2 regions of the Streptomyces sp. NPDC107654 genome follow, and region 1 is predicted to be linked to the other one. Evidence: riboswitches for the same ligand, from Rfam matches in the RefSeq annotation. Region 1 holds a riboswitch; the other holds the start of a gene.
What was found. Region 1 has a riboswitch for ZMP and ZTP ahead of ACZ7N4_RS07560 (bifunctional 5,10-methylenetetrahydrofolate dehydrogenase/5,10-methenyltetrahydrofolate cyclohydrolase). Riboswitches for the same ligand answer to the same signal wherever they lie in the genome.
Positions count from the first base shown of each region.

Region 2: linked by a shared signal. The riboswitch ahead of ACZ7N4_RS08840 (glycine hydroxymethyltransferase) and the one ahead of ACZ7N4_RS07560 (bifunctional 5,10-methylenetetrahydrofolate dehydrogenase/5,10-methenyltetrahydrofolate cyclohydrolase) in region 1 are both predicted to bind ZMP and ZTP.

Region 1 covers NZ_JBVKBI010000003.1:340,076-344,471, reverse strand. Annotated here, with positions in the region: gene ACZ7N4_RS07570 (glycosyltransferase) at 1-1,213, opposite strand, end outside; gene ACZ7N4_RS07565 (hypothetical protein) at 1,478-1,642, opposite strand; gene ACZ7N4_RS07560 (bifunctional 5,10-methylenetetrahydrofolate dehydrogenase/5,10-methenyltetrahydrofolate cyclohydrolase) at 1,771-2,619, opposite strand; ZMP/ZTP riboswitch at 2,645-2,725, opposite strand; gene ACZ7N4_RS07555 (nuclear transport factor 2 family protein) at 2,827-3,192, opposite strand; gene ACZ7N4_RS07550 (hypothetical protein) at 3,365-3,667, shown strand; gene ACZ7N4_RS07545 (S-(hydroxymethyl)mycothiol dehydrogenase) at 3,841-4,396, shown strand, end outside.
Region 2 covers NZ_JBVKBI010000004.1:129,256-133,651, reverse strand. Annotated here, with positions in the region: gene trpS (tryptophan--tRNA ligase) at 1-874, opposite strand, end outside; gene ACZ7N4_RS08840 (glycine hydroxymethyltransferase) at 1,009-2,463, opposite strand; ZMP/ZTP riboswitch at 2,497-2,585, opposite strand; gene rocD (ornithine--oxo-acid transaminase) at 2,689-3,897, shown strand; partial or broken gene ACZ7N4_RS08830 (DUF1348 family protein) at 3,898-4,110, opposite strand; gene ACZ7N4_RS08825 (TetR/AcrR family transcriptional regulator) at 4,142-4,396, shown strand, end outside.

The DNA of each region.
Region 1 (4,396 bases):
CCAGCGCGGCCAGCACCGGCGCGGCGCCGTCCTCGGCCCGGACAAGCGCACCCAGGGCGCGGGCGCGCCGCCGGTACGCCGGCTCCCGGCTGGCCCGCACCAGCGCCGCGGCCAGCGCGTCCACGCTCAGGCGGCGCAGCGGTACGACGGCCGGGGCGACCCCGAGCGCGACCAGCCGGGCGGACCAGAAACCCGCGTCGAACTGGACCGGCACCGGCACGGCCGGCACCCCGGCGCGCAGCCCGGCCGCCGTGGTGCCCGCGCCCGCGTGGTGGACCACGGCGGCCATCTCCGGGAACAGCAGCGAGTGCGGCACCTCGTCGATGGTCAGCATGTCGTCCCCGTCCGCCGCCAGGCCGCCCCAGCCGCGCTGGATCACCCCGCGCAGCCCGGCCCGGCGCAGCGCCGCCACCACCCGCGCGCTGAGCCGCCCGGCATCCGGCACGGTGGCGCTGCCCAGCCCGACGAACACCGGCGGCGGCCCGGCGCCGAGGAACTCCCGCAGTTCCGCGGGGAGTCGTCGTTCACCGTCGTACGGCCACCAGTAACCGCCCACCTCCAGACCCGCCCGCCAGTCCCCGGGCCGGGGCACCACCAGCGGGCTGAAGCCGTGGTGCACCGGCCAGTTCCGCCGCTCCCGCGCGCGCCGCGCCGCACCGGTCCGCAGCGGGGGAAGGCCGAGCCGTTCCCGCAGGGCCGGGACGGCACCGGCGAAGACGTGCTCCACGGCCACGCCCACCCCCTGCCCGGCGAGCCGGTTGACCGGCCCGCCCCAGGAGCCGACGCCGAGCATCGCGGGGGCGAACTCCCGGGTGGCGGCCAGAGGTTGGAGATACACGCCGAGGCTCGGCAGGCACAGCCCCTCGGCGATCGTGTGCCCGAGCGGGGCCAGGGAGGCGGACAGCAGCAGGACGTCGCTGTCCCGCGCCGCGGCCACCAGGTCCTCGGTCAGCCGTCCCGCCAGGCGCCGCGCCAGGGCCACCACGCGCAGCAGCTTTCCGGCGTCGCTCGTACTGCGGTGCAGGCCTCGGCCACGCGGGGACTCCAGCTCCGCCCGCGGATCCACCGGCAGCTCGTGGAACCGCACCCCCGACCCGGTCACCAGCGGTGCGAAGCGCCCGTGTGTGACCAGGGTGACCTCGTGCCCGGCCCGGGCGAGCCGGTGTCCGAGCCCGGTGTAGGGGGCGGCGTCACCCCGGGAACCCGCCGTCATGATGGCAACGCGCACGACGGCCAGTATGGCCGTTCCACGCCGGGCCGTGCCTGGACGCGCACAACCCCGGTACCGGCAAGGGCACTTCCCTGGCGTTGCGGGCCGGCACGGGCGGCGCCGACCAGAGGTGGTCCCGGGCCGGACGGCCCGCGCCGGGCGGCGGCCACCGCCACCAGGACCACCGCGCCGCCCGGCCGTGCCGAGCCCGCCGGACGCGTGCGTCCCCGTTCCCGCCCGCCCGGTCGCGCTGAGCCCGCCGGACGCCTACGCCCCCGTTCCCGCCCGCCCGGCCGTGCCGAGCCCGCCCGACGCCTGCGTCCCCGGCCCGGCGACGAGGGCGGACGCCGCCCACGTCGAGTGCTCGTCGGCCCCGGAGGCCGCCTTCCCGAGAGCCGCCCCGGAGGCCGGGGTGCGGGCACGGGACGTCATGGGGGGGCAGCACCTGGATGCGCTGCCCTGCCCCCTTGCATCCCCACGGCCCCCCGCCCCTTGCGTCCCCACGGCCCCCGCCGCCCCCCTTGCGTCCTCACCGCCCCCGCCCCCGCGCCCCGCTCCGCTCAGGCCCCGAGTTGCCGGGTGGCGGCCTCCACGGTCTGCTCCAGCAGCGTGGCGATGGTCATCGGACCGACCCCGCCCGGCACCGGAGTGATCAACGAGGCCCGTTCCACGGCCGAGTCGAAGTCGACGTCGCCGACGTTGCCCGGGTTGTAGCCCGCGTCGACCACGACCGCGCCCGGCTTGATGTCCTGCCCGCGGATCAGCCGCGGCCGGCCGACCGCGGCCACGACGATGTCCGCATCGCGGACCGCCGCCGACAGGTCCCGGGTGCGCGAGTGGCAGTACGTCACGGTCGCGTCCCGGGCCAGCAGGAGCATCCCCGCCGGCTTGCCGAGGATCGCGCTGCGGCCCACCACCACGGCCCGCTTCCCCGACGGATCGACGCCGTACTCGTCCAGCAGCCGCACGATGCCGCCCGGCGTGCAGGAGACGAACCCCGGCAGCCCGAAGCTCATCGTGGCGAACGAGGCGAAGGTGACGCCGTCCACGTCCTTCTCCGGCGCGATCGCCTCGAACGCGGCCCGTTCGTCGACGTGGTCGCCCACCGGGTGCTGCAGCAGGATCCCGTGCACACCCGGATCGGCCGACAAGTCCCGCAGCACGCCGACGAGTTCGGCGGTCGTGGTGGCCGCGGGAAGGGCCACGTGCCGGGACTCGATGCCGGCCTTGCGGCAGCGGTTCTGCTTCATGCGGACGTACGTCACGGAGGCCGGGTCCTCGCCGACCAGCACGGTCGCGAGGCAGGGCGCGGTGCCGGTGCGCTCGGTGAGGCCGGCGGCCTTCCGCGCGGTCTTCTCGACCGTGCGGCGGGCGAGCGCGGTGCCGTCCATGAGACGGGCCTGGGTCATGCTGCACACTCCTGGGCTGGATCGACTCTCTCGCCCAGGCGCGCGGCAACCACCACGGACCGCTCCCCGGTGGTGCTCCACCTCAGCGCCAGTCACGGCCCGGGGACAGCGTAACCGAGCCGGCCCGGCCCGCGCCGAGAAGGTCCAGGTCAGCCGATCCGGACCCGTGCGCCCTTGCCGCCGGTGCCGGCCCCGTCCGCCGCCGGTCTACTCGTCCCAGGCCTGGATGATGAGCTGGTCGGCGATCTTGCCGTCCCGCAGGGTGACCATCGACTCGACCAGGACCCGGGTGCCGTCCGCGTACTCGCAGGACTCGCTGTAGGCGGCACGGTCGCCCTGCACGACGCACTGGTCCAGCCTGTGCGTCATGTCGCGGCTGTAGACGTCGTCCAGCAACTCGGCGATCTGGCCCCGGCCGTGCAGGACCGTCGGGTGGCTGGGCTGGTTGTTGCGGTCGACGATGCGGATCTCCGCGTCGTCCGCGTAGAGCGACAGCAGGTTGTTGCCGGTGTTCCCCTCGATGGCCCGGCGCAGTGTCTCGGTGTCGAAACCGGACCCCGTGGTGGTACCCATGGTGACCTCCTTCAGGTGCCCGCGGCCCGACCGGGAGCGGGCCTCACGGGCCCCCTCTCCGAGACTCCTCCGCCCCGGCGGCCACGGCAAGCGCTGCCGCCGCGCTCCGCCTCACGGGTGAGCGCGGCCCGCCGCCCGTGTCCGTCGGGGGCCCGCCGCCGTTGCTGAGGACATGATCTCAACACGACGTATCGCCGCCGCCGTCGGACTGGCCGCCGGGATCGCCGGTCTCGCCGCACCGCAGGCGAACGCGGCGGACACCGGCACACCGCTCGTCGGGAAGCTCGGCGTGCTGACCACGCTGGACTCGCTCGCCGGCGGTGACATCCCCGCACCGCAGCGGGACCGTGTCCCGCGGGTCTCCGAGCAGGTGGGGGAGCTGAAGCACCTCCGTGAGCTGAACCAGCTGAACCAGCTGGAGCAGGTCATCGCGCCCGCGGCGCCCCTGCTCGGACTGGTCGGCGCCATCCACTGACGAGACTTCGCGAGGTGAGGGCCGCCCCGGCCGGGGCGGCCCTCACCGCTGTGCGCGGGCGGTGCCGGCGTCCCCTGGCGGAAAGATCCACGATCACCCTCGTGGTCCGTCCCGCTACCGATCGGTCGCGCGTAGGGTCGGCCCGGAAGGCAACCGAGGGAAGGGACCAGACGATGGCGCAGGAAGTGCGCGGCGTGATCGCACCGGGCAAGGACGAGCCCGTACGGGTCGAGACGATCGTGGTGCCGGACCCGGGGCCCGGCGAAGCCGTCGTACGCGTCCAGGCCTGCGGGGTCTGTCACACCGATCTGCACTACAAGCAGGGTGGAATCTCGGACGACTTCCCCTTCCTGCTCGGCCACGAGGCCGCCGGTGTCGTGGAGTCCGTCGGCGAGGGCGTCACGGACGTCGCCCCCGGTGACTTCGTGATCCTCAACTGGCGTGCCGTGTGCGGGCAGTGCAGGGCCTGTCTGCGCGGCCGGCCCTGGTACTGCTTCGACACCCACAACGCGCGGCAGAGGATGACTCTCGCCGCCACCGGCCGGGAGCTGTCCCCGGCGCTGGGGATCGGCGCCTTCGCCGAGAAGACGCTCGTCGCGGCCGGCCAGTGCACCAAGGTCGACCCGGCCGTCTCCCCGGCGGTCGCGGGCCTCCTCGGCTGCGGGGTGATGGCCGGTATCGGCGCAGCGATCAACACCGGGGCTGTCGGCCGCGGCGACTCGGTCGCCG
Region 2 (4,396 bases), on a different contig from region 1:
GCTCCCGGAACGGCGTCACGAACTCGACCATGGCCTCGGCGAGGTCGGTCTTGAGCGCGCCGTACATCTTGCCCTCGTACTGCCGCTCCAGCTCGGCGACCGACGTGCCGGTGAGGGTGGAGTAGATGGTGAGGAGGTTGGAGATGCCCGGCTTGCTCTCGGGGTCGTAGCGGATCACCGTGTCCGTGTCGGTGACGGCGCTCTTGACCTTCTTCGCCGTGGTCTTCGGCTCGTCCAGGAGGTTGACGAGGCCCTTCGGCGTGGACGCCGACTTGCTCATCTTGACCGTCGGGTCCTGGAGGTCGTAGATCTTCGCCGTCTCCTTGAGGATGTACGGCTTCGGGATCGTGAAGGTGTCGCCGAAGCGGCCGTTGAAGCGCTCGGCGAGGTCGCGGGTCAGCTCGATGTGCTGGCGCTGGTCCTCGCCCACGGGCACCTCGTGGGCCTGGTACAGCAGGATGTCCGCGACCTGGAGGACCGGGTACGTGAACAGGCCGACGGAGGCCCGGTCGGCGCCCTGCTTGGCGGACTTGTCCTTGAACTGGGTCATGCGGCCGGCCTCGCCGAAGCCGGTGAGGCAGTTCATGATCCAGGCCAGCTGGGCGTGCTCGGGGACGTGGCTCTGCACGAAGAGGGTGCAGCGGTCCGGGTCCAGGCCGGCGGCCAGCAGCTGTGCGGCGGCGAGGCGGGTGTTGGCCCGCAGCTCCTTCGGGTCCTGCGGGACCGTGATCGCGTGCAGGTCGACGACCATGTAGAAGGCGTCGTGGGACTCCTGCAGGGCCACCCACTGGCGGACGGCGCCGAGGTAGTTGCCGAGGTGGAACGAGCCAGCCGTGGGCTGGATGCCGGAGAGCACGCGAGGTCGGTCAGCCATGCTCTTTATTGTCGCAGAGAGTGTGAGGGGTTCGGTGCGTGGGGAACCGCGGGCCGGCTGTGGTCGCTCGCGCCCGCGCGGCGGGGCCGCATGCCGCATGCCGCGTGCGGCCCCGCGCCCGTGCCGGGGGCGATTCAGCCGAGGTCGACCTGCGGGTAGAGGGGGAAGCCCGCGACCAGGTCCGTGGCCCGCTGGGAGATCTCCCGTGCGACCTTCTCGTCCAGGACGTGGGCCGCCTTGGAGGGGGCGCCGGACTTGGTGGTGCCCGGCTCGGTGGTGGTGAGGACGCGGTCGATCAGGGCGGCCACCTCGTCCATCTCGGCCGTGCCGAGGCCGCGGGTGGTGAGGGCCGGGGTGCCGACGCGGATGCCGGAGGTGTACCAGGCGCCGTTCGGGTCGGCCGGGATGGAGTTGCGGTTGGTGACGATGCCGGAGTCCAGCAGGGCGGACTCGGCCTGGCGGCCGGTGAGGCCGTAGGAGGTGGCGACGTCGATCAGGTTGAGGTGGTTGTCGGTGCCGCCGGTGACCAGGGTGGCGCCGCGGCGCATCAGGCCCTCGGCGAGGGCGCGGGAGTTGTCCACGATGCGCTGGGCGTAGTCCCGGAAGGAGGGCCGGCGGGCCTCGGCGAGGGCGACGGCCTTGGCGGCCATGACGTGCGGGAGGGGGCCGCCGAGGACCATCGGGCAGCCGCGGTCGACCTGGTCCTTCAGGGAGTCGTCGCACAGGACCATGCCGCCGCGCGGGCCGCGCAGGGACTTGTGGGTGGTCGTGGTGACGATCTGGGCGTGCGGGACCGGGTCGAAGTCGCCGGTGAGGACCTTGCCCGCGACCAGGCCGGCGAAGTGCGCCATGTCGACCATGAGGGTGGCGCCGACCTCGTCGGCGATCTCGCGCATGATCCGGAAGTTCACCAGGCGGGGGTACGCGGAGTAGCCGGCGACGATGATCAGCGGCTTGAACTCGCGGGCCTGGGCGCGCAGGGCCTCGTAGTCGACCAGGCCGGTGGCGGGGTCGGTGCCGTAGGAGCGCTGGTCGAACATCTTGCCGGAGATGTTGGGACGGAAGCCGTGGGTGAGGTGGCCGCCGGCGTCCAGGGACATGCCCAGCATGCGCTGGTTGCCGAAGGCCTGGCGCAGCTCGGCCCAGTCGGCGTCGGACAGGTCGTTGATCTGGCGGACGCCGGTCTTCTCCAGGAAGGGCGCCTCGACGCGGTCGGCGAGGACGGCCCAGAAGGCGACGAGGTTGGCGTCGATCCCGGAGTGCGGCTGGACGTAGGCGTGGCGGGCGCCGAAGAGTTCGCGGGCGTGCTCGGCGGCGAGGGCCTCGACGGTGTCGACGTTGCGGCAGCCGGCGTAGAAGCGGCGGCCGATGGTGCCCTCGGCGTACTTGTCGCTGAACCAGTTGCCCATCGCGAGCAGCGTGGCCGGGGAGGCGTAGTTCTCGGACGCGATCAGCTTGAGCATCTCGCGCTGGTCGGCGACCTCCTGGCCGATGGCGTCGGCGACACGGGGCTCGACGGCGCGGATGACGTCGAGGGCGGCCCGGAAGGCCGTGGACTCGGTGGAGAGGGGGGCGGAATTCTCGGGCATCGGGGACCTCCGGACGGTGTGCGTGCAGCGTTCACGTTCGGCCCAGGCGCACGGCACTCTTCCCGCTCGGGCCGCTCCCTGATGGTCCGTCCCATCCCAGCGCGCCAGTCACGGCCCGCTCGTCAGATTACCGGGCGCGCCGGACGGCGCAGGTCCCGCGTCCACCATGCGAGCGAGGATAGGAAGGGGTTCACCGTCGTTTTCCGGTCGTACTCGGGAGTGGCCGTGACCGCTGCAGAAGACCTCATCGCCGCCGCCGACGCGCACTGCGCGCCCACCTACCGTCCGCTTCCGGTGGTGATCGCCACGGGTGAGGGGGCGTGGCTGACGGATGTGGCGGGGCGCCGGTACCTGGACCTGCTGGCCGGCTACTCGGCGCTGAACTTCGGGCACGGCAACCGGCGGCTGACCGAGGCGGCCCGGCGGCAGCTGGACCGGCTGACGCTGACCTCCCGCGCCGTCCACCACGACCGGTTCGCGGCCTTCTGCACGGAGCTGGCCGAGCTGTGCGGGATGGAGATGGTGCTGCCCGTGAACACGGGCGCGGAGGCGGTGGAGAGCGCGGTGAAGACGGCCCGGAAGTGGGGGTACCGGGTGAAGGGGGTGCCCGCGGAGATGGCGAGGATCGTCGTGGCGGCCGGCAACTTCCACGGCCGTACGACGACGGTGATCAGCTTCTCGACGGATCCGGAGGCGCGGGCGGACTTCGGTCCGTACACCCCGGGGTTCGAGATCGTGCCGTACGGCGACCTGACGGCGATGCGGTCGGCGCTGACGGAGAACACGGTGGCGGTGCTGCTGGAGCCGGTGCAGGGGGAGTCCGGGGTGATCGTGCCACCGGCCGGTTATCTGGCCGGGGTGCGCGAGCTGACCCGCGAGCGGAACGTCCTCTTCGTCGCCGACGAGATCCAGTCCGGGCTGGGCCGGACCGGGCGGACCTTCGCGTGCGAGCACGAGGGGGTCGTGCCGGACGTGTACCTGCTGGGCAAGGCGCTGGGCGGCGGGATCGTGCCGGTGTCGGCGGTGGTGTCGAGCGCGGCGGTGCTCGGGGTGTTCCGGCCGGGTGAGCACGGCTCGACCTTCGGCGGGAACCCGCTGGGCTGCGCGGTGGCGCTGGAGGTGATCGCGATGCTGCGGACCGGGGAGTACCAGGAGCGGGCGGCGCGGCTGGGCGAGCGGTTGCACGGGGTGCTGGGCGAGCTGTCGGGTGCGGGCCGGGTGACGGCGGTGCGGGGGCGCGGGCTGTGGGCCGGGGTGGACGTCCCGCGGGCGGCCGGCACCGGGCGCGAGGTGTCCGAGCGGCTGTTGGCCCGCGGGGTCCTGGTCAAGGACACCCACGGGCCGACCGTCCGGATCGCGCCGCCGCTGGTGATCGGGGAGGAGGACCTGGACTGGGGGCTGGAGCAGCTGCGGGAGGTGCTGTCCGGGGCCTGATCAGCGGAGCGGGATGTCGGTCCCGTGCCGGCCGGCGGGCCGGGGCCCGAAGATGCGCCGGTCGCTCTCCTCGATGGGGACGTCGTTGATGCTCGCCTCCCGTCGGCGCATCAGGCCGTGCTCGTCGAACTCCCCCAATTCGTTGCCGTAGGAGCGCCACCACCGGCCGTCGGTGTCACGGCACTCGTACTGGAAGCGGACGGCGATGCGGTCGTCGCCCGTTCTCGACGTCAAGGAGCCACCGATGCCGTCCCCGATCACCGAGGAACAGACCCGCCTGGACCGTGAGGCGCTCCTGGACGCGGCGGAGGCGCTCTTCTACGCGCACGGCATCCAGGCGGTCGGGATGGACCGGGTCCGCGAGGCCTCCGGGCTGCCCCTGAAGCGGATCTACCGGCTCTTCGCGACCAAGGAGGACCTCGTGGTCGCCGTGCTCCGGCGACGCGACCGGCGCTGGCGCGCGAGCCTGGCCGCGCACGTGGAGGGCGTCCCGGACCCC